One region of the Mesorhizobium japonicum MAFF 303099 genome, then DNA from elsewhere that is predicted to be linked to it. Evidence: predicted binding sites of a transcription regulator. Region 1 holds the regulator's gene; the other holds the start of a gene.
What was found. Region 1 encodes PhoB, which activates phosphate uptake and scavenging genes when phosphate is short. Its sites were predicted from a motif close to TGTCATNNANCTGTCAT; they were not measured.

Region 1 (15,245 bases):
TCAGCGAAGACGAGGCGGCCGAGATCCTCGACGTCGGCGACCAGCAATTCTCCGAGCTGCTTGCCCAGGCAAGCAACGAGATTTCCCGGCAGGTGGCGACCGATGTGCTCATCATCGAGGACGAACCGCTGATCGCCATGGACATAGAGGAGATGGTCGAGAGCCTCGGTCATCGTGTCGTTGGAACGGCGCGCACGCATGCCGAAGCGGTGACGATGTTCGGCAAGACACGACCGAAGATGGTTCTGGCCGACATCCAGCTCGCCGACGGCAGTTCGGGCATCGAGGCGGTCAACGAGATCCTGTCGTCAACCTCTGTGCCGGTGATCTTCATCACTGCTTTTCCCGAACGCCTTCTGACTGGCGAGCGCCCCGAACCGGCCTTCCTGGTGACCAAGCCGTTCAATCCCGACATGGTCAAGGCACTAATCAGCCAGGCGCTGTTCTTCGACCGTCAGGCGAAGGCCGCCGCATAGGGGCGCGACCTTTCCAGCCGGGAAAGCAAACCAAAGGCCGCCCGATGCGATGTGTCGGGCGGCCTTTTTGGCAACCGGACCCATCAGTCGCGAATTTGAAGCGCTTTACCTCGAGCAGTTCACCGCTTCAAGTAAACGCCGAGCTGGCCTAAGTTGTTGTTTTGACGCAATTCCCAAGGGAAAGCGCTACGCGCTTTCCTGGAAAACCGCTCACACTTTTCCTGGAATTGCTCTAACGATTTGCAAGCATCGCCTTTTTCGGCAAAGGGTGGAACAAACCGCACCCACCCACGTTTTCCCTGCAGCATTCGGAAGGAGATGAACCATGCTTTACTGGGCGCTCGTATTTCTCGTCGTGGCGATCATCGCCGGCGCGCTTGGTTTCGGCGGCATCGCCGGTACATCCGCCGGCATAGCGCAGATATTGTTCTTCATCTTTCTCGCCTTCCTGGTCATTTCGCTCCTGGCCGGCCTGTTCAGACGGGCGTGAGGGCGAACGCTTCTTCGAGCGAACACTGGAAGCCGCACCCCTCAAACGGTTTCCAGCCACCGCCGGGCGGTATCCTTCAAAGGGAGACCGTCCGGCGGACCGTTTTAGGGGCAGGTCCCCGGAAATTTCATTTGGGAACCCATTTCAAAGTGAGCCGTTCAGCCTGAATTGGGTGGACCGATCAATCGATGCGTTCCAGGACTGCAGATAAGACGGAAGGCGCACGGAGCGACGAAGTCATCGCCCTGCATCCGGCCGAAAGTGGCATGCAGCTTGGCCGGGCTCTTCTCCACGCGCTGCACAATGCCGGCATTTCCGTCCTCTATCAGGATCGCGAGATGAAAACCGTCTGGGCCCGCAACATGCGCGCGCCCTGGATTTCGGACAACTCCGACGGCAATGGCATCCTGCCGATGGCGCAGGCCGACCGCATCAGCACCGCCAAGCGCGATGTGGTCGCCACCGGCAATCCGGAGCGCCTTGAGATCAGTGTTCCGGTCGAAAACGGCGTCCGCTGGTTTCAGGTTTGGGTCGATGCCGACCGGGGCGACGCCGGCGACGTGCAAGGTGTCGTCACCACCATGGTCGAGACGACCGAGCAGAAGCGGCGCGAACAGACCCTGACGACGCTGTTGCGCGAGGTCAGCCACCGCTCGAAGAATTTGCTGGCGATCATCCAGAGCATCGCGACGCAGACCGGTCGCTATTCCGACGGCATCGGCGACTTCCTCACGCGCTTTCGCGGCCGACTGCAGTCGCTCTCCTCCTCCCAGGATCTGGTGACATCCTCCAACTGGAGAGGTGCGGCCCTTCATGAACTGGTGACGAGCCAGGTCGGCCGCTATGGGACGAACACATCGCACAGCCTTCGCCTCCGGGGCGCCAACCCTTATCTCAATCCCAATGCTGCGCTGCATATCGGCCTGGCGATGCATGAGCTTGCCGTCAACTCGGTCAGCTATGGCGCCCTGTCCCGGCAGGATGGATTCGTCGAAGTGACCGCCAATCTCAACATCATCGCCCCTGGCGAGGTTGCGCTGTCGCTGACATGGGCCGAAGCCATAGGAACCAATGACGGCCGGGGGGGTCAAAAGCGTTTCGGCAGCGTCGCGCTGGAGCGGGTGGTGCCGGCATCCCTGAGCGGAACCGCAAGCCTCGACATCGCGGACGGCCGCCTTGAATACCGTCTTGTCGTCCCGCACAGCAATTTCGAGACGCAGTGAGCGGTCGCCGGCTGCAATCAACGATCCTTAACCGGCTGTTCACCATACGAGCGGATGCTGTTTTACCCAGATGCCGCTGCGATCCACTGGGTTGCGGCACGGTGTGGGAGGAATGCTTGACGGTCATCGACATGAACAGACTGGAACAGGCCGCCCGTGTTTCGGTGGGCGACTTCCACGATCCCGAAGCATCCGCAGAACCGCTTGCCTCGCCGCATCACACATTGCCGTGGGGCATCGTCCTGGCGGCGGCCTCGACAATTCTCCTCATCGCCCTGTTCAATCTGACCTGACCGAACATTCCCTGCCGACAACAGTGCGCGCTGTTAACCGCTTGCAGCGCCGGCATTATTCGCATGTCCCCCCGACCGCTCCGGAACTTTTGGCCGATATGGGCCGTTGTTGTGGCGAGAGGACATGTCGCCATGGAACACATCGCTGCATTGTTGCTTGTCATCGGCTGCAGCAACTCGATGACCGATTGTCGTGAACTGCAGGTGCCGGTGAGCATTTTCGAAACCGCCGACGAATGCACCGCCGAACGCCCTTTCGCCATGGGCGACGTGCAGGGGCAGGCGCAGCATATCGTCGCCAAATGTCTCGCTGTCGATCCCGCACTCGAGGATGATTATGACCAGGTCGTCTGGAACGTGCGTCCCGACGGCAGCCTCGACGCCTCTCTTGCCATTTCCAGCCTCGTCATGGCATCGAATGCGATGCGCCCAGAAAAAGACTATCTTAGCCAAGAATAAATTCGAGCAGCAAAGGCCGTCATTTCATGCTAAATGGCTGCTGGAGCTTACCAAAGTGTGGACACAAAGTGAGGAGTGACTCTATGCGGAAGATGATTATTGCCATGGCTGCGGTGGCCGCTCTCAGCGGCTGCACCACGACCGAGCAGGACGTTGTTGGCGGCGGCTTGATTGGCGCCGGCGTCGGCGGTCTGGTCGGCGGCGGCAAGGGCGCGCTGATCGGTGCGGCTGTCGGTGCCGGTTCCGGCCTGCTGGTGCGCAACCTGCGCAACGGCTATTGCCAGTATCGCGATCATCGCGGCCGGATCTACACGGCGCGCTGCAACTGATTCGGCGATAGTCGAAACTTCGATCCGGAGGCCGGTCCGCCGGCCTCCGGATTTTGCACGTATGGGCGTGCCATTGCTGTCCGCCTGACTGTTCGCCGTCAGCCTGTCAGCGGAATTCTGATTTCCACCTTCAGACCATCGGCCTGATAGTCGCGCTTGATCGTGCCGCGCAATTCGCGCGTGACGTTGAGGTCGATCAGCTTGGTGCCGAATCCGGTCTCGGCCGGCGCCTCGACTTTTTTCTTCCCGGCCTCCCGCCAGTTCAGCGCCAGCGTCCGCTCCCGCCCGCGCCCTTCCACCGACCATTCGACCTTGAGCGCCCAGTCGCTTCTGAGCGAATTGGCGGAATTGCCGGCTTCACCATATTTCAGCGCATTGGTCGCAAGCTCATGGAAGGTCAGGCCGAGCGCCTGCGTCGTGGTCTCGTCGAGCAGCACCTCCGGTCCCGACAACAGCCCCTCGGGCAGGTCCTTGCCGAACACCTGGCCAAGCTCGATGCGCAGGAGGTCGGCGAGATCGGCCTTCTGCCAGCGCGAGCGCGTCAGCATGTCCTGGGAGGCGGCCATCGCCTGCAGCCTGGCCGAAAAGGACGCCGAAAACTCGTTGACGTCCGTCGCCCGCGACGCCGTCTGCCGCGCGATCGCCAGAACCCGGGTGATCGAATTCTTGATGCGATGCTTCATCTCCTGCAGCATCAAGTCCTTTTCGAGCAGGCTCTTTTCGGTTGTCTCGTGCAGGCGCGATGCCGCCTCATAGGCACGCTCCTGATAGCGCGCCACCAGTGCGATGGCGCCCGCCGCGAGCAGGCCGAACAGCCCTAGCATCACCGGGATGGCGCGCGACGACGGCTGCGAGAAGGCGCTGGTCGGCCGGAACAGCACCGTCCACGGACGGCCGGCCACCGTGATCTTGCGGGTGACGAGCAGCCGATCGCCAAAGGCGGAGGCCGGCGGCGTCTCCGACCGGAACAAGAGATTGTCGCTGTTCACCTCGCCGTCATAGATCTCGGTGTTGACCGGCAGCAGCGGCGCGCGGCTGAGCGCGATCTGGAACAGGTCGCGAGCCCGGAAGGCCGCATAGAGAAAGCCCGCGGTCGAGGATCGCGATGCGTTGATGACCTCGGGCGCGGTTTCGACATTGAGCCGCACGACGACCAGGAAGCCGGGGAAGGTCTGTGTCGCGCCGGTGCCCTGGCCGAGCTGCACCAGCCCGCTCGCGTGCTGCTGGTCGTCGGCCATCGCCTTTTCGATTGCCGCGCGCCGCATCGGTTCGCTGAACATGTCGTAGCCGATGCTGGCCTGGTTGGACGGATCCAGCGGCTCGAAGAGCATGATGGGCGCGCGCCAGGGCTGCGTGGTTTCCGGATAGATCGGGTGGCTGACGCCAAAATTGTGGAGGATGTCGCGTTCGAGCGCTGCCTCGTCACCTGTCTTGACCAGCCCGAGGAAACCGATGCCGCGCAGGCCGGCGAAATTGTTGTCGACATCCAGCGCGTTGAAGAACGCCTTGAACTCGGTCTGCGAGATATCGCCATTGCGGGCGTCGAACAGGGCCTGTGTGGATCGCAGCAGCGACAGATGCAGGTCGATACGGCTCTCGATCCGGTTGAGGGCGTCGTCGGCCGCAGCTTCGAACTTGATGCGGGAGGCTTCCTGCGTCGCGAAATAGGCGAACCCTGCCATGGTCATGCTGATCAGCGCTACTGCGATGAACGCGACGATTGGAAAAAGTTTCTTCAACGGATGATGCGGCCCATGAGCAATACCGGACCTTTATGCGCAAGTCGTCAGGCCAACACAATGGCAAGGCCAAGCCATCGCGATCACTGGCATATCACGTGAGCGGCAACCGGCCATGCCGATCAAGCCCATACCGGGCCGCCGGCAGGCCTCAGGCGGCGATCTTCAACGCGCCCGGCCCGGGAATGGCGCCCGGAGGACATTTGCCCAGAATGATCATGCCGAGCACCTCGTCCTGGGTGACATCGGTGGTGCGCGCGGTGCCGACGACCTGGCCGTTCTTCATCACGCAGACCCGGTCGGCAAGTTCGAACACATCGTGGATGTCGTGGCTGATCAGGAAGATGCCGATGCCATCGGATTTCAGCTGCTTGACCAGTTCGCCGACCTGCGCCGTCTCCTGCGGACCAAGGGCTGCCGTCGGCTCGTCCATGATCAGGATGCGGGCGTTGAACAGGATCGCGCGTGCGATCGCCACCGACTGCCGCTGGCCGCCCGATAGCTTGATCACCGGCTCCTTGAACCGCTGGAAGCGCGGATTGAGCCGGCCCATCACCTTGCGGGCCTCGGCCTCCATGGCAACATCGTCGAGCGTGCCCCAGCCGGTCATCAGCTCGCGGCCGAGGAACAGATTGGCGGCGGCGTCGACATTGTCGGCCAAGGCGAGCGTCTGGTAGATGGTCTCGATGCCGTATTTCTTGGCGTCGCGCGGGTTGGAGATCGAAGCCTCCTCGCCATTGACAAAGATCTGTCCGGCATCGCGCTTGTAGGCACCGGACAGGATCTTGATCAGCGTCGATTTGCCGGCGCCATTGTGGCCGAGCAGCGCCACGACCTCGCCAGGGAAAAGATCGATCGAGGCATCGTCGACGGCGCGGATGCCCCCAAAGGCGATCGAGATGTTGCGCATGTCGATCAGCGGCGTGCCAGAGGGCGCAGTTGTGGGGGCAGTTGCGGGAGCGATTTTGTCGGACATGATCATTTCTCCCCTAAACCCGCTTGCGATAGACGGTGTCGAGCCACACCGCGATGACCAGCACGGCGCCGACGACGATGCTCTGCAGCGGCGAGTCGATGCCGAGCAGCACCATGCCCGACTGCAATGACTGCATCAGAAGCGCGCCCAGCATGGCGCCCATCACCGTGCCGGCGCCGCCGGCGAGCGACGTGCCGCCGATGACGGCGGCGGCGATGACCAGAAGCTCGTCCAGCGTGCCCAGCGCATTGGTCGATGCGTTGAGCCGGGCCGAAGAGATCGCCGCGCTGATCGCGGCCAGCACGCCCATGATCATGAAAACCTTCATGGTCACCCAGCGGGTGTTGATACCGGCAAGTTCGGCCGCCTCCGGATTGCCGCCAATGGCGAAAACATAGCGGCCGAAACGCGTGCGCTTGGTGATGAACGTCATGATAATGCCCACGGCCACCGCCATCAGCACCGGTATGGCAATGCCATGCGCGATGTACAGCCCGCCTTCGGGAACGGTAATGCCGTTCTGCTGGGCATACTGGCGCACGATGCCGATCGGCCATGGATAGGAATTGGCGATCCAGACGGCGCCAAGGATAGCGGCGCAGGCAACCCCGCCAAGCAAAATCTCGGCCCAAACCGGGCGCAGTGGAAAGTGGAACCGTTTGCGCTGTGACCGGCCGTTGAGCAGCGCGAAGGCGACAGCCGCGCAAGCGACGATTCCGACGATCCAGCTGGCGGTGGCGCCGATCGAGCCGCGTGGTCCGCCGCCCATCAGTTGGAAGGTTGTGTCGAGCGGCGCGACCGTGCGGCCGCTGGTGATCAGCCATGCCATGCCGCGCCAGACCAGCAGGCCGCCCAGCGTCACGATGAAGGCCGGAACCTCCATATAGGCGATGATGAAGCCCTGGAATGCGCCGATCAGGAGGCCAAGCACCACGCCGGCCGCCAGCGCGATGATCCAGAGCCAGGGATTTCCAAGCTGGAAACCGACGACGCGGATGAGGAATTCAGCCTGCGCCACGCCCATGATCATGCCGATCACGCCTTCGACGGATCCGACCGAGAGGTCGATGTTGCGCATGACGATGACCAGCACCATGCCGGTCGCCATGATCGCGACCGACGAGGTCTGCACCGACAGGTTCCACAGATTGCGCGGCGTCAGGAAAAGCCCGCCCGACAGGATATGGATGCCGACCCAGATGACCAGCAGCGCGCCGACCATGCCGAGCATGCGCGTATCGAGCTCGGTAGCCTTGAGGAACCGCCCGACGGCGCTGAGTTCGGATGCACGCGCCCTGTCCGCCGCAGTGCTGCCGACCGGTTGATTAGAGGTCGTGTCGGTCATGCTATCCTCCCACCGGTTTACCGTCTGGCGCGGGTACCGAACATGGATGCTATTTGCTTTCCGCGGTCATTTGAAGCGGGAAGCCCCTTGAGAAACGCCGCGGCTTTTGGGCCGCGGCGTCGATATCGAACGGTATTGCGCCGTTTACTTGCAGGCTGCGACGCTGCCGGCGGCGACACCCGCGCAGACTTCGTCCTTCTTGATCCAACCGGCGTCGATGACGACGTTGAGATTGTCCTTGGTGATGGCGACCGGGGTCAGGAACAGCGACTTGACGGTGTTGCCGCCAGGCGTCGTGAAGTCCTTTACACCGGCGATGTCAGCCATCTTCTTGCCGTCGGCCAGCTGCGAGGCGATCTCGGCGGCGTTCTTGCCGAGTTCGCGCGCGTCCTTCCACACCGACACGGTCTGGGTGCCGAGCGCGATGCGGTTCAGCGCGGCATGGTCGCCGTCCTGACCCGAGACCGGCACGGTGCCGGCAAGACCCTGCGCCGTCAGCGCCGCGACGACGCCGCCGGCGGTGCCGTCATTGGCAGCGACGACCGCGTCGACCTTGTTGTCGTTGGCGGTCAGGAACTGCTCCATGTTCTTCTGGGCGTTGGCGGGCAGCCAGCCGTCCGTATAGGCCTCGCCGACATTCTTGATCTTGCCGCTGTCGATGGCAGCCTTGAGCACTTCCATCGAGCCCGCGAACAGGAAGTCGGCATTCGGATCGGCGCCCGAGCCCTTGATGAAGACATAGTTGCCTTCCGGCTTGGCCTTGAACACCGCGCTGGCCTGCAAGCGGCCGACTTCCTTGTTGTCGAAGGTCAGGTAGAAGACGTCCTTGTTCTCGATCAGGCGGTCATAGCCGACGACCGGAATGCCTTCGTCCAGCGCCTTCTGCACGGCCGGGCCGATGGCCGAGGCATCCTGCGCCAGGATGATCAGCGAATTGGCGCCCTGCGAGATCAGGCTCTCGACATCGGTAAGCTGCTTGCCAGGATTGGACTGCGCGTCGGCGGAAATGTACTTGTCGCCGGCGGCCTCGATGGCCTTCTTCATGGCGGCCTCGTCGGTCTTCCAGCGCTCTTCCTGGAAGTTGGACCACGAAACGCCGATGACCTTGTCCTTCGCCTGCGCGACCGACGCCAGCGTCAGCGACATGGCGACACCCGCCAGGATGGCGGCTGTGAATCTCTTCATGATATTCCTCCCTGCGCCGCGTATGGCGCGACCAAACTGGCCCGAAGGCCGGCACAGAGGCTCTATTTTTTCGAGCCTCGAAAAAACACTGATCCAACACCGGAACGCTGTCAACAACGATTCTGAGGGATTTTGATGTCCTTATGAATTTTTTTCGAGCCTCGGAATAAATAAATGACAGGACGGGCCGCTTCTGCCAGTATTTGATCGTGTCGCCGGCAGCGTTCGAGGGAGGACCGGAAGAACCGCGGCGACGGGGAGGATGTGAGAAACATGTCGGTCGGAATCCGCCACGACGATCTGCGCCGGCGCAACCGCGCCATGGTGATTGCCGCCGTGCGCCGGGCCGGTCGGCCCTCGCGCACCGAGATCGCCGCGACCACCGGCCTCAGCCACTCGACCATATCGGCGATTTCCTCCGACCTGATCGGCGAAGGCATACTGGCCGAGGGAAAGCCGAGCGAGGCCGGCGCGCTGAAACGCGGCAGGCCGCAGGTCGGTCTCGGCCTTAACCCGGAGGCCGCGGCAGTGATGACCGTGGTGCTGTCGCTGAACTTCCTCTCCGTCGCCGTCATCGATTATGCCGGCCAGGTGATATCGGAAGAACAGCGCCGGCTGGATACGCTGACCATGTCGCGCGAGGCGCTGATCGGCGAGTGCGTGGCCATCGTAAGGCGGCGTCTCGAGGATCCCGACATCGACGTGCGCAGCGTCGCCCGCATCGCGCTGGCGATCCAGGGCATCACCGACACCGAGGCCCGGGCGATGCTGTGGTCGCCGATCACGCCGCAGACCGATATCGCCTTCGCCGACATACTCGAAGCCGAGTTCGGCATCCCCGCAACCATGGAAAACGACTGCAACATGATGGCCGTGGCGCTGCGCTGGCGCGATCCCGAGCGCTACCGCGACGACTTCATCGCCATCCTTTTGTCGCACGGCATCGGCATGGGGCTGGTGCTGAAGGGCGAGCTGTTCACCGGCACCCATTCCTCGGGCGGCGAGTTCGGCCACATGATCCATCGGCCGGGCGGCGCGCTCTGCCGCTGCGGGCGGCGCGGCTGCGTCGAGGCCTATGCCGGCAATTATGCCATCTGGCGCAACGCCAGGCAGCTCAGCGAGGACACCGAGCCGGTGGCCGATGTCAGCGACGCGCAGATGCGGGCGCTGGCCGCGACGGCGCGCGAACGCGACGGACCCGAGCGCGAAGCCTACCGCAAGGCCGGCGAGGCATTGGGCTACGGCCTCGGCAGCCTGTTTGCGCTGATCGATCCAGCACCCGTTGCCATGGTCGGCGTCAGCGCCGCCGCCTTCGACCTGATCGAGCCGGCATTGCGCGAGGCGATCGCCCAGACCGCCGGTGGCCAGCACTCGGAATCGATCTCCTTCGACACCGAACCGAACGAACTGCCGCTGATCCGCGAAGGTTGCGCCATGCGCGCGCTGACCTTTGTCGACCAGGAGATTTTCGCGCCGGGCGTGCAAACGAAAGCAGGCCTTGCCGCGAAGAAAAACGTCGCCTGATTCAGGTCGTGCTCAATCCTCGCGGATCGCGTAGCCCGCCCCACGAATGGTTCTGATAACATCCGGCATGCGGCCATTGTTGACCGCCTTGCGCAGGCGGCCGACATGCACGTCCACGGTGCGCTCGTCGATGTAGATCGTCTCGCCCCAGACATTGTCGAGCAGCTGGCTGCGCGAGAACACGCGGCCGGGATGACGCATCATGAATTCGAGCAGGCGGAATTCAGTCGGCCCGAGCCGGATCTCGCTCTTTTTGCGATAGACCCGGTGTGATTCACGGTCGAGCACGATGTCGCCGACCTTGAGCACGCTGGACAGCACTTCCGGCTTGGCGCGGCGTAGCAGCGCCTTCACGCGAGCCATGAATTCCGGCGTCGAAAACGGCTTGACCAGATAGTCGTCGGCGCCGGTGGAGAGCCCACGCACACGGTCGCTTTCCTCGCCCCGCGCGGTCAGCATGATGATCGGCAGCCGCTCGGTCTCGGGCCGCATCCGCAGGCGCCGGCAGAGTTCGATGCCGGACACCGCCGGCACCATCCAGTCGAGCACCAGGAGATCGGGCACGTTCTCCTGCAGGCGGATTTCGGCTTCGTCGCCGCGTGTCACCACCTCGACCTGGTAACCCTCCGATTCCAGATTGTAGCGGAGGAGCACGCCGAGCGGCTCCTCGTCCTCCACCACCATGATGCGTGGTGCGATCATCGATTGGTTACCCCTGCGCTCAGGCCGCCGGCGCCGACATCGCCGTCTCGTCCTGTTTTGGACGGTTGGCGGGCAGTTGCGTGCCGGTCAGGACATAGTACGCATTCTCGGCGATATTGGTCACGTGGTCGCCGATGCGTTCGAGATTCTTGGCGCAGAACAACAGATGCGTGCAGGCCGTGATGTTGCGCGGATCTTCCATCATATAGGTCAGCAATTCGCGGAAGACCGAGGTGTATTTGACGTCGATGCGCTCGTCGTCGGCGCGCAGCTTCGCCAGTGCCGCGGCATCGCGCGCCGCATACTCCTCGATCACGCCCTGCACCTGGATCAGCACCAGCTGCGCCATGGCGTCGATGGAATGCGACAGGTCGCGCGGCGTGGCGCTGAGGCCGACAGTGCCGACCCGCTTGGCGATGTTCTTGGCAAGGTCGCCAATGCGTTCGAGGTCACCAGCCATGCGGATCGAACCGACCACATGGCGCAGGTCGTCGGCCATAGGCTGGCGCTTGGCGATCAGCGTGATGGCGCGGTCGTCGAGTTCGCGCTGGCGCGCATCCATGATGGCGTCGTCGGAGACGACGCGCTGAGCGAGAGCATTGTCGGAATTCAGAAGCGCCTTGGTGGCGCCGCCGACCATCGAGCCGGCGAGGTCGCCCATGTCGCTGATCAGCCTGCTGATCTGTCCGAGATCCTCGTCGAAGGCTGCGACTGTGTGTTCGGCCATGATCCTGGTCCTCGTATGCGTGCGATCAGCCGAAGCGGCCGGTGATGTAGTCTTGCGTGCGCTTCTCGCGAGGCGACGTGAAGATCTTCTCGGTGCGGTCGAATTCAACCAGTTCGCCCAGATACATAAAGGCCGTCTGCTTCGACACGCGCGCCGCCTGCTGCATGTTGTGGGTGACGATGACGATCGTGTAGTCGGCCTGCAGCTCGTCGATCAGTTCCTCGATCTTGGCGGTCGACAGCGGGTCGAGCGCCGAGGCCGGCTCGTCGAGCAGGATGACCTCCGGCTTCACCGCCACGGTGCGGGCGATGCACAGCCGCTGCTGCTGGCCGCCCGACAGGCTGAGGCCGCTGGCATTGAGCTTGTCCTTGACCTCGGTCCACAGTGCCGCGCGCTTCAGCGCCTGCTCGACACGGCCGTCCATCTCGGCCTTGCTGATCTTCTCGTAGAGCCTGACGCCGAAAGCGATGTTTTCGTAGATCGACATCGGGAACGGCGTCGGCTTCTGGAACACCATGCCGATCTTGGTGCGCAGCAGGTTGAGGTCCTGCGAACGGTCGAGAACGTTCTGGCCGTCGAGCAGCACCTGGCCCTCGGCGGTCTGCTTGGGATAGAGCTCGTAGATGCGGTTGAAGACGCGCAGCAGCGTCGACTTTCCGCAACCCGACGGGCCGATGAAGGCGGTGACGCTGCGCTCGGGCAGCGATAGCGTGATATCCTTCAGCGCCTTCGACTGGCCGTAGTAGAAGTTGAGGTTCTTGACCTCGATCTTGGCCTTGGTCACCGCCTCGGCGGCGATCGTCATGTCTGGAGACAACATCTGGCTCATTTGTCCTCTCTGCGTCCGGTCAGGCTGCGCGCAAAGATGCTGAGCGCGAGAACCGTCAATGTGATGATGAGTGCGCCGGTCCAGGCCAGCTGCTGCCATTCCTCGTAGGGACTGAGAGCAAACTGGAAGATGGTGACAGGCAGGCTGGCCATCGGCGCGTTGAGATTGCTCGACCAGAACTGGTTGTTCAGCGCCGTAAACAGAAGCGGTGCGGTCTCGCCGGAGATACGGGCGATGGCCAGCAATATGCCGGTGACGATGCCCGAAAGCGCGGCGCGATAGGCCACCGAGCGGATGACCACCCAGCGCGGCGCGCCGATCGCGGTGCCGGCTTCGCGCAAGGCGTTCGGCACCAGGTTGAGCATGTCCTCGGTGGTGCGCACGACGACGGGAATGACCAGGATGGCAAGTGCCACGGCACCGGCGATCGCCGAGAAATGCCCCATCGGCCGCACCATCAGCTCATAGACGAACAGACCGATGATGATCGACGGCGCCGACAGCAGGATGTCGTTGATGAAGCGCACCACCGTGGTGAGCTTCGAGAAGCGGCCATATTCGGCCATGTAGGTACCGGCCAGCACGCCGATCGGCGTGCCGACGATGATGCCGATGATGGTCATCACGATGCTGCCGTAGATGGCGTTGAGCAGGCCGCCGGCATCGCCGGGCGGCGGCGTCATTTCCGTGAAGACCGAGAGCGAGACGCCGGCCAGACCCTTGTAGAGTAAGGCGCCAAGGATCAGCGCCAGCCAGGCAAGGCCGATGCCGGCGGCGACGACGCACAGCATCATCATCACGCCATTCTTGCGCTTGCGGCTCTGGTGAAGCGATGCGGCTGTCGACATCGGTCAGGCTCCCGTGCGGGCGTCGATGCGCATCAGCATGTAGCGGGCGATGGCAAGGATCAGGAAGGTGATAACGAACAGGATCAGGCCGAGCGCAACCAGCGAGGACGTGTAGAGATCGCCGACCGCTTCGGTGAATTCGTTGGCGATGGTCGCCGAGATGGTCGTTGCCGGCGCAAACAGCGACGTCGAGATGCGGTGCGCGTTGCCGATGACGAAGGTCACCGCCATCGTTTCACCGAGAGCGCGGCCGAGAGCGAGCATGACGCCGCCCATGATGCCGATGCGGGTGTAGGGAATGACGACGCGGCGCGTGACCTCCCAGGTCGTGCAGCCGATGCCATAGGCCGATTCCTTCAGCACCGACGGCACCGTATCGAAGACGTCCTTCGTGATCGAGGTGATGAAAGGCAGGATCATGATGGCCAGGATCATCGCCGAGGTCAGCAGGCCGATGCCATAAGGAGGACCGGCGAACAGTCCGTTGAGGCCCGGAATGCCGTGGAACATGCTGATGATGAGGGGCTGCACCGTCGTCTGCAGGAAGGGCGCCAGCACGAACAGGCCCCAGATGCCGTAGATGATCGAAGGGATGCCGGCCAGCAATTCAACCGCCATGCCGATCGGGCGCCGCAGCGGGCGCGGGCAAAGTTCGGTGAGGAAGATGGCGATGCCGATGCCGAGCGGCACGGCAATCAGGATGGCGATGGCCGAGGTGATGACGGTGCCGTAGATCGGCGCCAGGGCACCGAACTTCTCCGTCACCGGGTTCCAGCTTTCGCTGGTCAGGAAGGAGAAGCCGAAGGTCGACAGGGCTTGCCAGGAACCGGCAAACAGCGAGATCGCAACGCCGCCGAGCAGGACCAGCACCAATATCGCGGCGGCGCGGGTTGTCGCATGGAAGATTGCGTCGGTCAGCGCGAACCGTCGAACGGTGGCATCGCGCGAACTTCTAACGGCTGGCAAGGCTTCCTGGACAGCGCTCATGTCAAGCTCGGCTCTTTCAAGTTGATGAGAAAAGGAGCGCCGCGGGCGCGGCGCTCCTTCGCAGGATGTTACTCGCCGGCGTAGACGGGCTTGCCGCCGGCCTGGATGTCGGCCTTCCACGAAGCCTTGATCAGGTCGACGACGCTGTCGGGGATCGAGACATAGTCGAGCGCCTTGGCGGTTTCCTTGCCGTCCTTGTAGGCCCAGGCAAAGAACTTCAGGGCTTCGCCGGTGGCAGCGGCATCATCCGGAGCCTTGTGGATCAGGACCCAGGTCGAGGCCGCGATCGGCCAGGTGGTGTCGCCGGGCTCGTTGGTGATGATGACGTTGAAGTTCTTGGCGCCCTTGAAGTCGGCATTCGAAGCGGCAGCGCCGAAGGATTCGAGCGACGGCTCGACGACCTTGCCGGCTGCGTTCAGCATCTTGGAGTAGGACAGGTTGTTCTGCTTGGCATAGGCGTATTCGACGTAGCCGATGCCGCCATCCGTCTGCTTGACGGTGTTGGCAACGCCTTCGCTGCCCTTGGCGCCGACGCCCGTCGGCCATTCGACGGCGGTGTCCGAACCGACCTTGTCCTTCCAGTCGGGCGAGAGCTTTACCAGATAGTTGGTGAAGTTGAAGGTGGTGCCCGAGCCGTCCGAACGATGCACGACGGCGATCGCGGTCGACGGCAGGGTGAGGCTGGGGTTCAGCGCCTTGATCGCGGCATCGTCCCAGGTGGTGATGGCGCCGAGATAGATCTGGGCGAGCGTCTTGCCGTCGAGGACGAGTTCGCCCGGCTTGACGCCGGTGAGGTTGACGATCGGCACGATGCCGCCCATCACCATCGGGAACTGCACGAGGCCGTTCTTTTCCAGATCGGCATCGGACATCGGCTTGTCGGTGGCGCCGAAGGTCACGGTCTTGGCGATGACCTGCTTGATGCCGCCGCCCGAACCGATCGACTGATAGTTGAGGCCGACGCCGGTGTCCTTCTTGTAGGTGTCGGCCCACTTGGCGAACACCGGATAGATGAAGGTCGAGCCAGCGCCGGAAAGGTCAGCTGCGATGGCTGCGGAAAGGGTGAAGGTAGACGCTGTAGCCATTGCGATCGCAACGGCCGCCGAGCGGATG
Region 2 (15,245 bases), 310 kb from region 1:
TCTCGCGACGCTGGTAGAGGTCGTCGATGCGGGCAAACAGCTTCTCGTTCATCGATATCGCCGAAAAATGCCTGGACATCTTCGGCGAGATGTCGCGCTCCAGCGCCTGGATGGTCTCGTTGGTGTAAGCGCCGGCGCGGCACCAGAAGATCGACGAGACATGATCGAGCGCCTCGCCGCCGAGTTCCAGCGCGGCAAGCGTGTTCTCGATCGTCGGCGCGTCCTTGTTGCCGGCAATCGCATCGATCTCCGCCTCATGCGCCGTTAGCGCCGCGTCGAAGACCGGCGAAAAATCGCTGTCGCCAATATGGGCAAAGTCGGGCAGGCCGAGCGGCCCTTGCCACGCGGTCAGCGGATGGGCGGCGATGTCGACGGTTTTCGTGGAGGGCATGAAGGGTCTTTCGCTGGCGTCAAGGAGGAGGGTGTCACCGATGTAGGGCGCGGTCCGCGTGCCCGCAATATGGCAGTTGGCCGACCCGCCTCAATAGGCTTCGCAGTTTTCGGCGATGGCCGCCTGCGAGCTGGCGGTGATGCGGTTGTCGGTCACCGCGAAGGTTTCCTGCATCAGCATGTCATTGTCGGGGAAGTCGTAGCAGGCAATCACCGTGGTGACGCCGCCCTCGCTCTTCTCGATGCGATGGCGGATCGCTGCACCCGCAACCGCGCCTTTCCATTCGTCGAGCGCGGCGATGAATTCCTGCTTGCTTTGAACGATGCCGAGGTCTTCGAGCTTGATGCGGACGTCGTCGGCAAGCAGGTCGGCGAGTTCGGTGCGGTCGGCGACCAGCAGCGCCGAATACCAGCGGCTGATGATGGCGCCGTCATCGGCGCGCGCGGCAACGATCGCTATCAGCAATGCGGCGGCGGTGAAAACGGCCGACCGGACGTTCCTCACCGGGCGCGCCGTGCCGTTCATTCCAGCACCGGTCGCTCGAAATCGCCGGTCTCCTTGTTCATCACCCAGAGCTCACCGGTCGAAATGTCGAACCAGGCTCCGTGCAGCGACAACCGCCCCTTGCCCTCGAGAATCGAGACACAGGGAAAGGTCCTGAGGTTGGCGATGGAATAGCGGATCGAGATGCGTTCAAGCGCCGTCTGGCGCTCCGCCGCCGTCATGAAGGTGCTGGAGGAGACGGTTTCGGCGGCAGGCGCGATCAGGCTCATCCATTTGCCGATGAAGTCGCCGGGAGACAGCGGCGCGGCATTGGGGTCGAGCGCGGCGCGGATGCCGCCGCAGCGGCCATGGCCCATGACAACGATGTTCTTGACCTTGAGGCTCTGCACCGCGAATTCGAGCGCCGCCGAGGTCGAATGGAACTCGCCGTCCGGCTCGTAGGGCGGCACCAGATTGCCGACATTGCGCAGCACGAACAGTTCGCCCGGCCCGGCGTCGAAGATCGCTTCGGGGGCCGCGCGGGAGTCGCAACAGGCGACTATCATCGTCTCAGGGGCCTGCCCCTCGCGGGCGAGCTCGCGATAGCGGCCGCTCTCCGTGAGATAGCGGCCGTTCATAAAATTGCGATAGCCGGCGAGGAGGTGATCGGGAAGATGAGGCATGGGCGGCTAAGGCCTTTCCGGGGTTGGAGGCGGCAGCTCGTTGCGGTCGAGAAAGGCTCTAACGGCAAAAGCCCGTTGCGAGCAATGCAGAATTGTGGGGGCTGGCTACAAATGCCATGCGTATAAGCGGTGCGTCCGCCGACACTGTCATGCCCAGATGGCGACCGGTATGCCAAAACCGTCAGCGAGTGGCGGGTTGGGAAATGGCTTCGCGCTGCCGCTGGCGATGCGGCCGGCAATCAGCATCATGACCGCCGCATCGAGGAAATCGTCGGCGGCCGCGCCACGCGGCGGTGGCTGGTCGAGGAAGTCCATGGCATAGCCGTGCCGGCACAGCAGCGCCTTGCGTTCCGCCATGCCGGCTGGATTGACGCTGCCCTTGATCTTCTTCGGCAGCTGCATTGCCTGGTCGCCATTCAGGCGGCAGAAGGCGACTTCAGGATGCGATTCGAAGACGCGGCCGCGCAGATCGGGCCGCGCGATCAGCAGGGCGTCGATCTCGCGGATCTTCGAAAAGATGCCGAAGGCCTGGATGGAAACGCCGCGCGGCGGGTCGGATGTGGCCCTTGCCACCTCGCTTGCCCTGCCATGCGCGGCATACCAGGCTTCGATTGTGGTGAAGTCGCTGATGTCGGAATAGAGCGCGGCGCGGGACGGGATCGAAAACACGCTGGACTGGCGCGCGCCGAGCAGCGGCCTGACCAGCGCCTCCGGTCCGCGGCCGCCCTTGCTGGAGAATTCGGGCAGGCCGATCGGCATGTCGACCGCGACAACCGCATCGTCGGGACTGGCCGCAAGCAGCGCCGCGAAACTGGCGAAAATCTCGACAGAGGGTGCTGAACCGGGGCTACGAGGTGTGGAACCGAGTTCGCGCCGCACGGCGATCCAGCCGGCCTTGCAGCCATCGGCGCCGACGAGCACCACCCCGGCCGAGGTCACGCCCGGCGGTCCCGCCCCGGATGCGTGAGGTGGCGCAACTGCACCATGGCCATCGGGTGCGACAGGCTCTGCGCATCGGTTTCGAGCTGCAGCTCGTCGCCGCCGCGTTTTGCCGTACGCGCCAGGATCTCGTAAACCGCCGCCGTGGTCGATTGCAGCGCCTTGATCGGCGGCTGGCCGGAAAGGATGCGGGCGAGGTAGACAGCCGCCGTCAGGTCACCCAGGCCGTTCGGCGGCTTGTCGATCACGCGGTGCTCGGCGAGCAGCGCCTGGGTGCCGTCGAGCAGCAGATTGCCGGTGCCGCCAATCATCATCGACTGCGCCGAGGTGACCAGCATCGTCGACGGCCCGGCGTGGAGTGCTGCCGCGATCACCGATTTCAGATCGGGCAGCGGCGCGCCGGCCATCCATTCCAGTTCGTAGCGGTTGGGCGTGGCGATGTCGGCGATCGGCACCAGGCGGTCGCGCATGGCGGCGGCGGTGGCCTCCGGCACATAGAGGCCGCCGGAATCGCCCATCACCGGATCGCAGATATAGACCGCATCAGGCGTCCTGGCCTTGACCGCGGCGACCAGCGAGGCGACGGCCTCGGCCTGGCCGGCCTCGCCGAGATAGCCCGACAGAACCGCGCCGACCTCGCCCAGCCATGGCGCGCGCTCGAGATCGGCCATAAAAGCCTTGAACTGGTCGAGCGGCGGCACGATGCGCGTCGCCCGCCCATGGCCGGGATGCCAGGGCAGGATGACCGTCGGCACGGCCCAGACCGGAAAGCCCAGGGTCTCCAAGGCAAAGACGGCGGCACGGTTGCCGACCGAGCCACGGGCGACATGGCTGGAGATGACGATGACCGCACGCGGCGCGTCGGGTTTTTCGGCGCTCATTGTTTTTTGATTCCTAGCTGCCCCGGGTGAGGAAAAGCACGAGCCAGACCATCAGGCCCAGCGCCAGAAGCAGGCCGAGTATCCTGCCAATGCGCGTGCCCCAGACCTCGATCGGGTCGGTGCGGTCGGCATCGGCGGCGGCGACATGGTCGCGCACGCCTTTCGTCGTCCGCGCCACGAAGGAGGCGCCCGCCGGATCGGTCTCCTGCGCGACGCGCTCGAGGATGCGTCGCGATTCCCTGTCGCTGTCCTGGCGTTGCGCCATGATGATGTCCCGTTTTGATCGGACCTTATCGCGTTCGCGCGGCCAATCACAGGGCCTTGCGGCAAGGCAATATTCGCCGTCGCTGGTCCAGGGGCAGGGGCCGTTTTCTTGCGCGCTGATTGTGGTAATGCTTCGCATGCAACTTCTATCGAGGGACCCCATCATGCTCGCCCAGCGCCTTGCTCGACCATCGACATTCCGCACGCTGCCTGCCCTCCTGATGATGGCAATCGTGCTGCCGTTGCTTGCCGGCTGCGGCTACAACACGATCCCGACGGCGGAGGAAAACGCCAAGGCGGCCTGGAGCGAGGTGCTGAACCAGTATCAGCGCCGCGCCGACCTCATCCCCAATCTGGTCGAGACGGTCAAAGGCTATGCCTCGCATGAAAAGGACACGCTGGACGCGGTTGTCGAGGCACGCGCCAAGGCGACACAGATCACGGTGACGCCGGATACGCTGAAGGATCCCGAAGCCCTCAAGAAGTTCCAGGATGCCCAGGCCGGGCTGACCAGCGCGCTGTCGCGGCTGATCGCGGTGTCGGAGGCCTACCCCGACCTGAAGGCCAACCAGAATTTTCTGGCGCTGCAGGCGCAGCTCGAGGGCACCGAGAACCGCATCGCGGTGGCGCGGCGCGACTACATCCAGGCGGTCAGGGATTATAATCTGACGCTGAAAACCTTCCCGTCGGTGCTGTGGGCGACCTTCTGGTTCCGCAGCAACGAGCCCTTCGCCACCTTCACCGTCGACGAAGACAAGATGCAGCCGCCGAAGGTCGATTTCGGCACGAAGCAGGGCGGGTGACGGCCGGGGCCAAAAGTCGTGATCTCGCGGGTCGATGACGGACGGCGTCTGGGTCGCCTTGTCGCTGTTGCGCTCTTCGTCCTGGCGCTTCCGTTCGCGGCCTTCGCCGCGGATCTCCCCGCGCTGACCGGCCGTGTCGTCGACAATGCCGGCATTATCGATGCCGGCACCAGGGCGGCGCTGACACAGAAACTCGCCGATTTCGAGACCAAGGGCTCCGACCAGATCGTCGTCGCCACCATCCCCAGCCTCGGCGGCGAGGAGATCGAGCCCTACGCCAACCGGCTGTTCCGCTTCTGGAAGCTCGGTCAGGCCAAGGAGAACAACGGCGTGCTGCTGCTGGTTGCGCCGAACGACCGCAAGATGCGTATCGAGGTCGGCTACGGGCTGGAAGGCACGCTGACGGACCTGCACACCAAGCTGATCATCGAAAACGACATGGTGCCGGCGTTCCGCGCCGGCGATTTCTCCGGCGGCATTTCCAAGGCCGTCGACGACATGGTCATGGTGCTTGAAGGCAATCCGGAGGAACTGGAAGCGCGCGGCAAGCGCAACCAACAGGCGCCGTTCAATTCCGACGACCTGTTCTTCGCCATTTTCATCGGCATATGGGCGATCATCTTCTTCGGCAGCATCGCTGCCTCCATCCTGCCGCCGATCTTCGGCAAGAAGCTTGGACCCGGCCGCTATCGCTGGCTCGGCATGACCTTCGAGCCCGGCCGGCGCTCCTCAAGTGGCGGCTGGTCCTCCGGCAGTTCCGGCGGCGGCTGGTCTTCGGGCGGTGGTGGCTTTTCCGGCGGCGGCGGCTCGTCCGGCGGCGGCGGCTCCTCGGGAAGCTGGTGACGGCATGACGACACGCCGCCTGCCGAGGCCCTGCCGTTTCAACCCGACGATCCACGTTGTCCTGGCCGTTCTGGCGCTGCTTTTGTCCGGCTTGGCGGCCTTCGCGGACCTGCCGGCGCTCACCGGCCGCGTCGTCGACGATGCCGGCATCATCGATGCCGGCACCAGGGCGGCGCTGACGCAGAAGCTCGCGGATTTCGAGAAAAAGGGCTCCGACCAGATCGTCGTCGCCACCATCCCCAGCCTCGGCGGCGAGGAGATCGAGCCCTACGCCAACCGGCTGTTCCGCTTCTGGAAGCTTGGTCAGGCCGGCGAGAACAACGGCGTGCTTCTGCTGGTCGCCAAGAACGACCACAAGATGCGCATCGAGGTCGGCTATGGGCTGGAAGGCACGCTGACCGACCTGCACACCAAACTGATCATCGAAAACGACATGGTGCCGGCGTTCCGCGCCGGCGATTTCTCCGGCGGCATCTCCAAGGCCGTCGACGACATGGTCATGGTGCTGGAAGGCAATCCTGAGGAGCTGGAGGCACGTGGCAAGCGCAATCCCGCCGACAGCAGCACCCCCATCGACCCGATCGTCACGGTGTTCCTGATCCTGTGGGCGACGATGTTCTTCGGCGGCCTGGCCATGGCGTTCCTGCCGCCGATGTTCGGCACCAAGCTGTCGCCGGGCGTGTATAGATGGCTGGGCATGACGTTTCGTTACGGCAAGGGGCCAAGCGGATCCTCGGGCGGCAGTGGCTGGACGACGGGTTCGTCGGGCGGCGGCTGGTCGTCGGGAAGCTCCAGCAGTGGCTGGTCGTCCGGGTCGAGCAGCAGCGGCGGCGGGTTTTCGGGCGGTGGCGGCTCGTCCGGTGGTGGCGGTTCTTCAGGAAGCTGGTGAGACAATGGCAACACGACCGATCAGCCCGCAGGATCATGAGCGCATCGCCGATGCGATCCGTGCCGCCGAGACCAAAACCGACGGCGAAATCTACTGCGTCGTCGCCCATGCCAGTGACGGCTATTTCGCTCCCGCCGCCTTGATGGCGACGCTGGGCATGCTGGTTGTCAGCCTCGCCGTCGCCTATGGGCTGGAGGCGTGGTGGCTCACCATCCGCCTGCCGCATTTCGTCATAGCCCAATTGCTGGCGCTGGCCTGCGTGCTGGCCCTGTTGTGGGCGGTTCCCGGGCTGCGCATCCATATGGTGCCACGGCGGCTGCGCTATCAGGCCGCGCACGCCAATGCGATCAAGCAGTTCCTCGCCCGCAACGTCCACCGCACCACGGCGCGCACCGGCGTGCTGATCTTCGTCTCGATCGCCGAGCGCTATGCCGAGGTAGTCGCCGATTCGGGCATCGACGCCAAGGTCGGCCAGCATGTCTGGGATGGCGTGGTGCGGGACCTGACGGCGCACGCCGGCGACGACCGACTTGCCGACGGCTTCGTCAAGGCGATCGAGCAGGTGGGGTCGGTGCTGGCCGAGCATTTCCCGGTCACCTCAGGCGATACCAACGAGCTGGACGACCATCTGGTCGAAATCTGAAAAGCCTGTCTGCAAACGCTACTCAGCCGAGACGTCTGACGCGGCTTTCTGCGCTTCCCCGTTCTACTGCGTCGCAGTAGAACTGAGTTCACGGACCTGAAAGTCCGCTGCGCTTCGGTTCTGGAAAGCCACGCCATCCGTCTCGGCTGACCGCGTTTTCAGACAGGCTCTTTGGCCAATGTCACCAATGTCAGGATCGGCTGTGAGAAAGAAGTCGGCGGGCCGCGCGGACTCTTGCAATCGGCCGATGCGGGTTTATGGTTAACAAATCATGAATACGCTGACGATCGACATCCGGAAAGCCGACCCGCGCGACGCAGGCGCCATCGCCGAAGTGCACCTGGAAGCCTGGCGCGGCGCCTATTCCGGCATCATTCCGCACCGTACGCTGACGTCGATGATCAACCGCCGCGGCGCCGACTGGTGGGCGAATGCGATTCGCCGCGCCGCCACCGTGCTGGTCGTCGAGATCGGCGGCACCATTGCCGGCTATGCGACGATCGGCAAGAACCGCGCCCGGGAACTCAAGCAGCAGGGCGAAATCTACGAATTGTACCTGCGCCCGGAATATCAGGGCATCGGCCTCGGCCGGAGGCTGTTTTCGGCGGCCAGGGCGCGCCTCGCCGACCACGGCCTGAAAGGCATGGTGGTGTGGGCGCTGGAAGACAACCAGAACGCGCTGGCCTTCTATGCCGGCGCCGGCGGCCGCGATGTCGCCGAGGGTGTCGAGATCTTCGAGCAGAAAGCGCTGAAGAAGGTCGCCTTCGTCTGGGAATGACCGCCCAGGGATGATCGCGGGAAGCAAAGCCGGTACGCCGTGCGTATCCCCGTGAAATCACGACGCTGAAACATCTTGTGCCGATGATTGAACGCGTTGGGCGCCATCGCGTCTCAGCTGATGTCCGCGAACACGATTCGCCGCATTGCGCCATTCTGCGCCGCCCGCTATCTCCTCCCCAACCGAGAGAGGGACAAAGCCATGCGCATCGAAGCCATTGCCACCGGAAAGAATCCACCTGAAGACGTCAACGTCATCATCGAAGTGCCGATCGGCGGCGAGCCGATCAAGTATGAGATGGACAAGGAGGCCGGCACGCTGTTCGTCGACCGCTTCCTGCACACCTCGATGCGCTACCCCGGCAATTACGGCTTCGTGCCGCACACGCTGTCGGGCGACGGCGATCCGATCGACGTGCTGGTCTGCAACACGCGCGCGCTGGTCCCGGGCTGCGTCATCAATGTCAGGCCGATCGGCGTGCTGGTGATGGAGGATAATGCCGGCCAGGACGAGAAGGTCATCGCCGTGCCGTCGCCCAAGCTGACGCTGCGCTACGAGAACGTCACCGAATACACGCATCTGCCCGAGATCACGCGCCAGCAGGTGCAGCACTTCTTCGAGCACTACAAGGATCTCGAGCCCGGCAAATGGGTCAAGATCGAGGGCTGGCACGATTCCAAATATGCCAAGAAGATGATCGTCGACGCGATCGAGCGGGCGAAGAAGGGCAAGTAGTCCGAGCGGTCAGTTATCCACCCGGCCGAAAGCCGGCACATTGCCGATGACGGTGTGCCGGTCCTTGCCGCAGGCGAAGGTACGGGCCTTCTCGTCGGCGAGTTTTCGCGCCTGATCGTTGGCTTGCGGGTTGCCGGTGGCCTGGACAAGGCCGATGGTGCAGCTTTCCCGCGCGTCCATCTGGCCGACCTTGGCGACAAGCAGCACGTCGGTCGGCTTGTCCTGATCCTCGGCACTGCTGATCGTACGACGGTGGATGACCGCGAAGGGCACGGCCTTGTCGCCATTGGTTTCGATGCGCCATTCAACCTTGGCCGCGGACGAATTGAAGCCTGAAAAACTCTCCCAGACGGACGTCATGTCGCCGCCAGGCGGAAAACCGTAGAACAGCGATTCACGGGCGTCGTCATAGGCGATGAGCACGGGATAGCCGCGATAACCCGAACAGGCAAGATCGGCCCAGTCGCCATCGCCTTCTGCGGCCTGCGCATAGGTCACGCAATCCTTCTTCGAATCGAGGTCGGTATAGGCGCTGGATATGTCACCGGCACGCGCCACCTGACACAGGCCGGCAAGCGCAAGCGGGATCAGAATGGCACGCATAACGACAATCTCCGGTTCGGGCCGGAGCAACGTATCGCCAAACGCTATTTCTTCAAGCTCGCTTCGATCAGCAGATCGGCGTTCGTCGCCACCGACTGCGCGGGACCACCGAGGCCGAACAGCTGGCCGCTGATATAGGCGCCTTCGATCAAAAGCAGCAGCCCGTCACCCAGCGTGTCGGCGTCTTGCGCCCCCATCGCGGCGGCCATGGCGCGCAGCCGGCGGCGCAGTTCCTGCTTGTTGGCCTCGCTCACCACGCGGGCCGGATGGCTGTGGTCGGGATACTCGACCGCCGCGTTGGTCATGCCGCAGCCGCGATAGTCCGCCACTTGCGTGCGCTTGCCGATGCGGGTCAGGAAAGCCTTGATCTGCGCGCGCGGGTCGCCGGGATGGGCTTTGACCGCCTCGTCGAAACGCTCCCAATATTCAAGATCGTACTGCCGAAGATAGGAAGCGGCCAACTCGTCCTTGGAAGGGAAGCTGCGATAGAGGCTGGGCTTGGTGACGCCGGCGCGTTTAACGATCTCGTCGACGCCGATTGCCCTGATGCCGCGCCGGTAAAAAAGGTCATACGCCACGTCGAGGATCTTCTTGGCGGCCTTAGGCGGCGCCGATGCATGATCGTCGCTAATGGTCAGTTCAATATTTTTGTCGGTTGGCATCATGGGACTCGATTGACAATGTTACCGATCGGTACGTATACATACTCCCATCTTTGCAACGTACCGGTCAGTAACATGATAGCTCAATCCCGTCCGTTTGGCCAGCGCTACGCTTTCGTGGTGGTCGGTGTCATCTTCCTTTGTCTTCTGATCGCAGCCGGGCTGCGCTCGGCGCCCGCCGTCATGATGCTGCCGCTGGAAAACAGCTTTGGCTGGCGTCGCGACGTCATCTCGCTGGCCGCCGGCGTCGGCATCCTGCTCTATGGTCTGACGGGCCCGTTCGCCGCCGCGCTGATGGAGCGGATCGGGCTGCGCCGCACGCTGATCGCTTCGCTGCTGGTGATGTCGGGTTCGACCGCGCTCAGCCTGCTGATGACCAAGCCCTGGCATCTGTTCATCACCTGGGGCGTCTTCTCGGGCATCGGCTCCGGCGCCGTTGCCAGCGTGCTGGGCGCCACCATCGTCAACCGCTGGTTCAAGACCAATCGCGGCCTGGTCATGGGATTGATGTCGGCCTCCAGCGCCACCGGCCTGCTGGTGTTCCTGCCGCTGCTCGCCTCGCTGGCGCAATCGGGCGGCTGGAAGCCGGTCGCCGTCGCCGTCGCGGTCGCCACGGCCTGCCTGCTGCCGCTGGTCTGGCTGCTGGTGCCGGAACGCCCGGCCTCGATCGGCATGGTGCGCTATGGCGCCGAGGCCGACGACGTGCCGCCGGTGCCCCCGGCATCGCAGGGCAATTTCCTGGCGCATACGCTGAACACGCTGCGCCGCGCCGCCGGTACTCGCGTCTTCTGGTACCTGTTCGCCACCTTCTTCGTCTGCGGTTTCACCACCAACGGGCTGGTTGGCACGCATTTGATCGCCTTCTGCGGCGACATGGGCATCGGCGAGGTGCAGGCCGCCGGGCTGTTGTCGATGATGGGCATTTTCGACCTGATCGGCACGACGCTGTCGGGCTGGCTCACCGACCGTTTCGATCCGCGCAAGCTGCTCGGCGTCTACTACGCCATCCGTGGCCTGTCGCTGATCTACCTGCCTTATTCCGGCTTCTCGGCGACCAGCCTGATCATCTTCGCCGTGCTCTACGGCCTCGACTGGATCGCCACCGTGCCGCCGACGCTGCGGCTCGCCAACGAGGCGTTCGGCGACCGCAGCGGCCCGATCGTGTTCGGCTGGATCGTCGCCGGCCATCAGGTTGGCGCCGCCACGGCCGCTGCCTTCGGCGGCACCATGCGCGAGCTGCAGGGCAATTACGAACTGGCCTTCCTGATCGCCGGCATGACGGCCATCGCGGCGGCCTGTATCTCGCTGCTGATCAACACCAGCCGGCCGGCCTTCGACCCGGAACCGCAGGCCGCTTGAGGCTGCTCTTTCCCTTCTCCCCCAGGGGGAGAAGGAAGAGATCGGCAGCTGTTCACTGTTATCAAAACTTCATGGTTCCGAGATGCGGCTGAAACATTGAGGCCGGACCTTGATGGCCACGTTCAAAGCCATCCAGGAGACAGCCATGAACAAGCTTTCGATGACCCGCCGCGCCTTTGTCACCTCCGCGAGCGCTGCCGGCCTGCTTGGCGCCTCGGGCCTCGCCTTGCCCTACTATTCCCGCGCGAGCCAGCGTCCGGCCTTCACGCATGGTGTCCAGTCCGGCGATGTCGATGCCACCAGCGGCATGGTGTGGACGCGCACGGATCGTCCGGCGCGCGTCATGTTCGAAGTCTCGTCGACGGAAAGCTTCGCCACTGCGACGCGGCTGGCGCCGCTCGATACCTCGCCTGCCAGCGACTACACGGTGAAACGGCTGCTCACCGATCTCGCCGCCGACCAGGACATCTTCTATCGCATGATTGCGGCCGATCTCGCGGACATCAACGCCGTTTCCGAGCCGATCGTCGGCCGCTTCCGCACAGCGCCGGCCTCGAAGCGCGACGTCCGCTTCGCCTGGTCGGGCGACACCGCCGGTCAAGGCTGGGGCATCGACGACACCGGCATGAAGACCTATTCCACGATCGGCAAGCACACGCCCGATTTCTTCCTCCATTCGGGCGACACCATCTATGCCGACGGCGCCATGAAAGACGAGGTCGACCTGCCCGGCGGCGGCAAGTGGAAGAACGTCGTGCTGATCGACGGCAAGCGCAAGGTTGCCGAAACGCTGGACGAATATCGCGACCAGTGGAAGTACAACATGATGGACAGGAATGTGCTGGGCCTCAGCGCAATCTGCCCGACCTTCTACCAGTGGGACGACCATGAGGTGCTGAACAATTGGTCGGACTCCAAGGATCTGACCGCGGACGACCGTTATAAGGAAAAATCCATTCATGTGCTGGCGGCCCGTGCGGCGCGCGCCTTCCATGAGATGACGACGATCCGCTACGAACCGTCAGAACCCGGCCGCGTCTACCGCAAGATTGCCTACGGCCCACTGCTCGACGTGTTCTTCCTCGACATGCGCTCGTATCGCGGCCCGAACGGCCCGGACATGCAGGAGGAGATGACGCCGCAGTCACGCATGCTCGGCGAGCAGCAGACGAAGTGGCTGAAGCGGGAACTGGCCAACTCCAAGGCGACCTGGAAGATCATCGCCGCCGACATGCCGCTTGGCCTCGTGGTCTGGGACAATGCCGCCAAGAAGACCGGCGCCGAAGCCGTCAGCAATGGCGACAACGGCACGCCGAGGGGGCGGGAACTCGAATTCGCCGACCTTTTGCGCTTCATCAAGAATGCCGGCATCACCAACACCGTCTGGCTGACCGCCGACGTGCACTACACGGCCGCGCATTACTACAATCCCGACAAGGCGCAGTTCCAGGATTTCAATCCGTTCTGGGAATTCGTCTCAGGCCCAATCCATGCCGGCACGTTCGGTCCGAACGATTTCGATATGACCTTCGGTCCGGAGCTGAAGTTCATCAAGGCGCCGACCGCCGAACAGGGACAGAATCTGCCGCCATCGGCAGGCCTGCAGTTCTTCGGGCTGGTGGATATCAGCGGCGCGAGCGAACAGATGACCGTGCGGCTGATGGATCGCGACGACAACGAACTCTACAAGGTCACGCTCGATCCGGTGCGATCGGCGTAGACTCTCGCAATCGTCAATCCGGGTAGCAGACCATTGGAATGTTCGGCCACACGGCGCTGTCGCAGTTGGCGCTGACTTGCCTCTGTTTGAAGGCGGTGCTGACCGGTCCCGTCACCATCGGGTCAACGCCATCAGGTGCATCGGCAAAGGCCTGTTCGGCGGTCTGGGTGTCTGACTGCGCAACAGTGCGCGCGCCCTTCTGTGTCGCGGCAGCCGACTGCGCGGCGTTGGCCGCCAGCAGCAAGGCAAAGGCCAACGAAGCGATGAGCGGCCAAAATCGGTTGAGTTTATCGGTCATGACGTTCGAACTGCCCGGGCCCTGAAAGGTTCCCGCCTTGGTTAACAAAATCATCTCACACGCAGATGCTTAAGATTTGATGAGTATTTGGTGTCGCGCTTCCCCTTTCGCAACTGCGAAAAACCCTGTATGAGCCGCGCAACCGAAAGAGGCAGCGCCTTTGGCCTGCTGCCTGCAACGCTTCCGAGACCCAGAACATGAAACTCCGTAATATCGCGATCATCGCGCACGTCGACCATGGAAAGACCACCCTTGTCGACCAGCTTTTGAAGCAGTCCGGCTCCTTCCGTGACAATCAGCGCGTCGCCGAGCGCGCCATGGATTCCAACGACCTGGAAAAGGAGCGCGGCATCACCATCCTGGCCAAGGCGACCTCGGTCGACTGGAAGGACACCCGCATCAACATCGTCGACACACCCGGCCACGCCGATTTCGGCGGCGAGGTCGAGCGCATCCTGTCGATGGTGGATTCGGCCATCGTGCTCGTCGACGCCGCCGAGGGCCCGATGCCGCAGACCAAATTCGTCGTCGGCAAGGCGCTCAAGGTCGGCCTGAAGCCGATCGTCGTCATCAACAAGATCGACCGGCCGGACGCTAGGCATGTCGAGGTGGTCAACGAGGTGTTCGACCTGTTCGCCGCGCTCGACGCCACCGACGAACAGCTCGACTTCCCGATCCTCTACGGTTCTGGCCGCGACGGCTGGGTTTCGGAAAATCCGGAAGGCCCGAAGGACCAGCAGCTTGCGCCGCTGTTCGATCTCATCATCAAGCATGTGCCGGCACCGACCGTCCATCCCGGTCCGTTCCGCATGATCGGCACCATCCTGGAAGCCAATCCCTTCCTCGGCCGCATCATCACCGGCCGTATCGAATCCGGCACGCTGAAGGCCAACCAGGCGGTCAAGGTGCTGCACCATGACGGCACCCAGATCGAAACCGGCCGCATCTCGAAAATCCTGGCTTTCCGCGGCCTCGAGCGCCAGCCGATCGAGGAAGCCCAGGCGGGCGATATCGTCGCCATCGCCGGCCTGTCCAAGGGTACCGTCGCCGACACGTTCTGCGACCTGGCGGTGACCGAGGCGCTGCATGCGCAGCCGATCGATCCGCCGACCGTGACCATGTCCTTCCTCGTCAATGACAGCCCGCTCGCCGGCACCGAAGGCGACAAGGTGACCAGCCGCGTCATCCGCGACCGCCTGCTGCGCGAGGCCGAAGGCAATGTCGCGCTGAAGATCGAGGAGTCGCCCGACAAGGATTCGTTCTTCGTCTCCGGCCGAGGCGAATTGCAGCTCGCCGTGCTGATCGAGACGATGCGCCGCGAAGGCTTTGAAATCGCCGTGTCGCGTCCGCGCGTTGTCATGCAGAAGGGCGAGAACGGCGAATTGCTGGAGCCGGTCGAGGAAGTCGTCATCGACGTCGACGAGGAACATGCCGGCGTGGTCGTGCAGAAGATGTCTGAGCGCAAGGCCGAGATGGTCGAACTGCGTCCTTCCGGCGGCAACCGCCAGCGCATCGTCTTCCACGCACCGACGCGCGGCCTCATCGGCTACCAGTCGGAACTTCTGACCGACACGCGCGGCACCGCCGTGATGAACCGGCTGTTCCATGCCTACGAGCCCTACAAGGGCGAACTGCCCGGCCGCACCAACGGCGTGCTGATCTCCAACGAGCAGGGCGAATCGGTCGCCTACGCCATGTGGAACCTGGAAGATCGCGGCCCGATGGTCATCGATCCGGGCGTCAAGGTCTACCAGGGCATGATCATCGGCATCCACTCCCGCGACAACGACCTCGAAGTGAACGTGCTGAAGGGCAAGAAGCTGACCAACATCCGCGCCGCCGGCAAGGACGAAGCGGTCAAGCTCACCCCGCCGATCCGCATGACGCTGGAACGCGCGCTGGCCTGGATCCAGGACGACGAACTGGTCGAGGTGACGCCGAAGACCATCCGGCTGCGCAAACTCTATCTCGACCCGAACGAGCGCAAGCGTTTCGAGAAGTCGTCCAAGGTGGTCGGCGCGGCATAGTTTTTTCTTCCGACGGTTTCCGAGAGGGGCGGAGCACCAAGTGCTCCGCCCCTCTCTCGTTTACCCGCCGGCAGCACAGATGATCGCTTCGTGATCCGGCTCGCCGGCCAGGTCGATCCGGATCGTCATTCCCTGGCGGGCCGGCTTGCGCAAGGCTTTGGCGCCGTCCGGATCCACGACTAGGAGGCGCCGTTCCGCCAGCGTCTGGAGCCGCGAACGCGAGATGCCGAGTTCGCTGGCGAGC

Region 2: the regulator PhoB is predicted to act here: its motif matches at 11,013-11,029, upstream of MAFF_RS17130 (alkaline phosphatase D family protein).

Annotation. Positions count from the first base shown of each region.
Region 1 covers NC_002678.2:2,984,348-2,999,592, forward strand. The annotation lists gene MAFF_RS15585 (response regulator) at 1-476, shown strand, start outside; gene MAFF_RS37095 (DUF1328 domain-containing protein) at 802-966, shown strand; gene MAFF_RS15595 (sensor histidine kinase) at 1,155-2,189, shown strand; gene MAFF_RS37725 (hypothetical protein) at 2,306-2,482, shown strand; gene MAFF_RS15600 (hypothetical protein) at 2,615-2,941, shown strand; gene MAFF_RS15605 (hypothetical protein) at 3,025-3,270, shown strand; gene MAFF_RS15610 (CHASE domain-containing protein) at 3,369-5,009, opposite strand; gene MAFF_RS15615 (ATP-binding cassette domain-containing protein) at 5,161-5,985, opposite strand; gene MAFF_RS15620 (sugar ABC transporter permease) at 5,999-7,330, opposite strand; gene xylF (D-xylose ABC transporter substrate-binding protein) at 7,475-8,515, opposite strand; gene MAFF_RS15630 (ROK family protein) at 8,789-10,039, shown strand; gene phoB (phosphate regulon transcriptional regulator PhoB) at 10,052-10,741, opposite strand; gene phoU (phosphate signaling complex protein PhoU) at 10,761-11,468, opposite strand; gene pstB (phosphate ABC transporter ATP-binding protein PstB) at 11,494-12,297, opposite strand; gene pstA (phosphate ABC transporter permease PstA) at 12,294-13,145, opposite strand; gene pstC (phosphate ABC transporter permease subunit PstC) at 13,149-14,132, opposite strand; gene pstS (phosphate ABC transporter substrate-binding protein PstS) at 14,201-15,245, opposite strand, start outside.
Region 2 covers NC_002678.2:3,292,757-3,308,001, reverse strand. The annotation lists gene MAFF_RS17205 (M3 family metallopeptidase) at 1-391, opposite strand, end outside; gene MAFF_RS17200 (hypothetical protein) at 482-916, opposite strand; gene MAFF_RS17195 (carbonic anhydrase) at 913-1,557, opposite strand; gene MAFF_RS17190 (DUF429 domain-containing protein) at 1,705-2,496, opposite strand; gene pdxY (pyridoxal kinase PdxY) at 2,493-3,377, opposite strand; gene MAFF_RS17180 (hypothetical protein) at 3,391-3,642, opposite strand; gene MAFF_RS17175 (LemA family protein) at 3,806-4,444, shown strand; gene MAFF_RS17170 (TPM domain-containing protein) at 4,493-5,287, shown strand; gene MAFF_RS17165 (TPM domain-containing protein) at 5,292-6,176, shown strand; gene MAFF_RS17160 (TPM domain-containing protein) at 6,181-6,819, shown strand; gene MAFF_RS17155 (GNAT family N-acetyltransferase) at 7,091-7,597, shown strand; gene ppa (inorganic diphosphatase) at 7,799-8,332, shown strand; gene MAFF_RS17145 (hypothetical protein) at 8,342-8,935, opposite strand; gene MAFF_RS17140 (TetR/AcrR family transcriptional regulator) at 8,980-9,597, opposite strand; gene MAFF_RS17135 (MFS transporter) at 9,673-10,956, shown strand; gene MAFF_RS17130 (alkaline phosphatase D family protein) at 11,102-12,676, shown strand; gene MAFF_RS17125 (hypothetical protein) at 12,690-13,028, opposite strand; gene typA (translational GTPase TypA) at 13,172-15,001, shown strand; gene MAFF_RS17115 (DUF1062 domain-containing protein) at 15,062-15,245, opposite strand, start outside.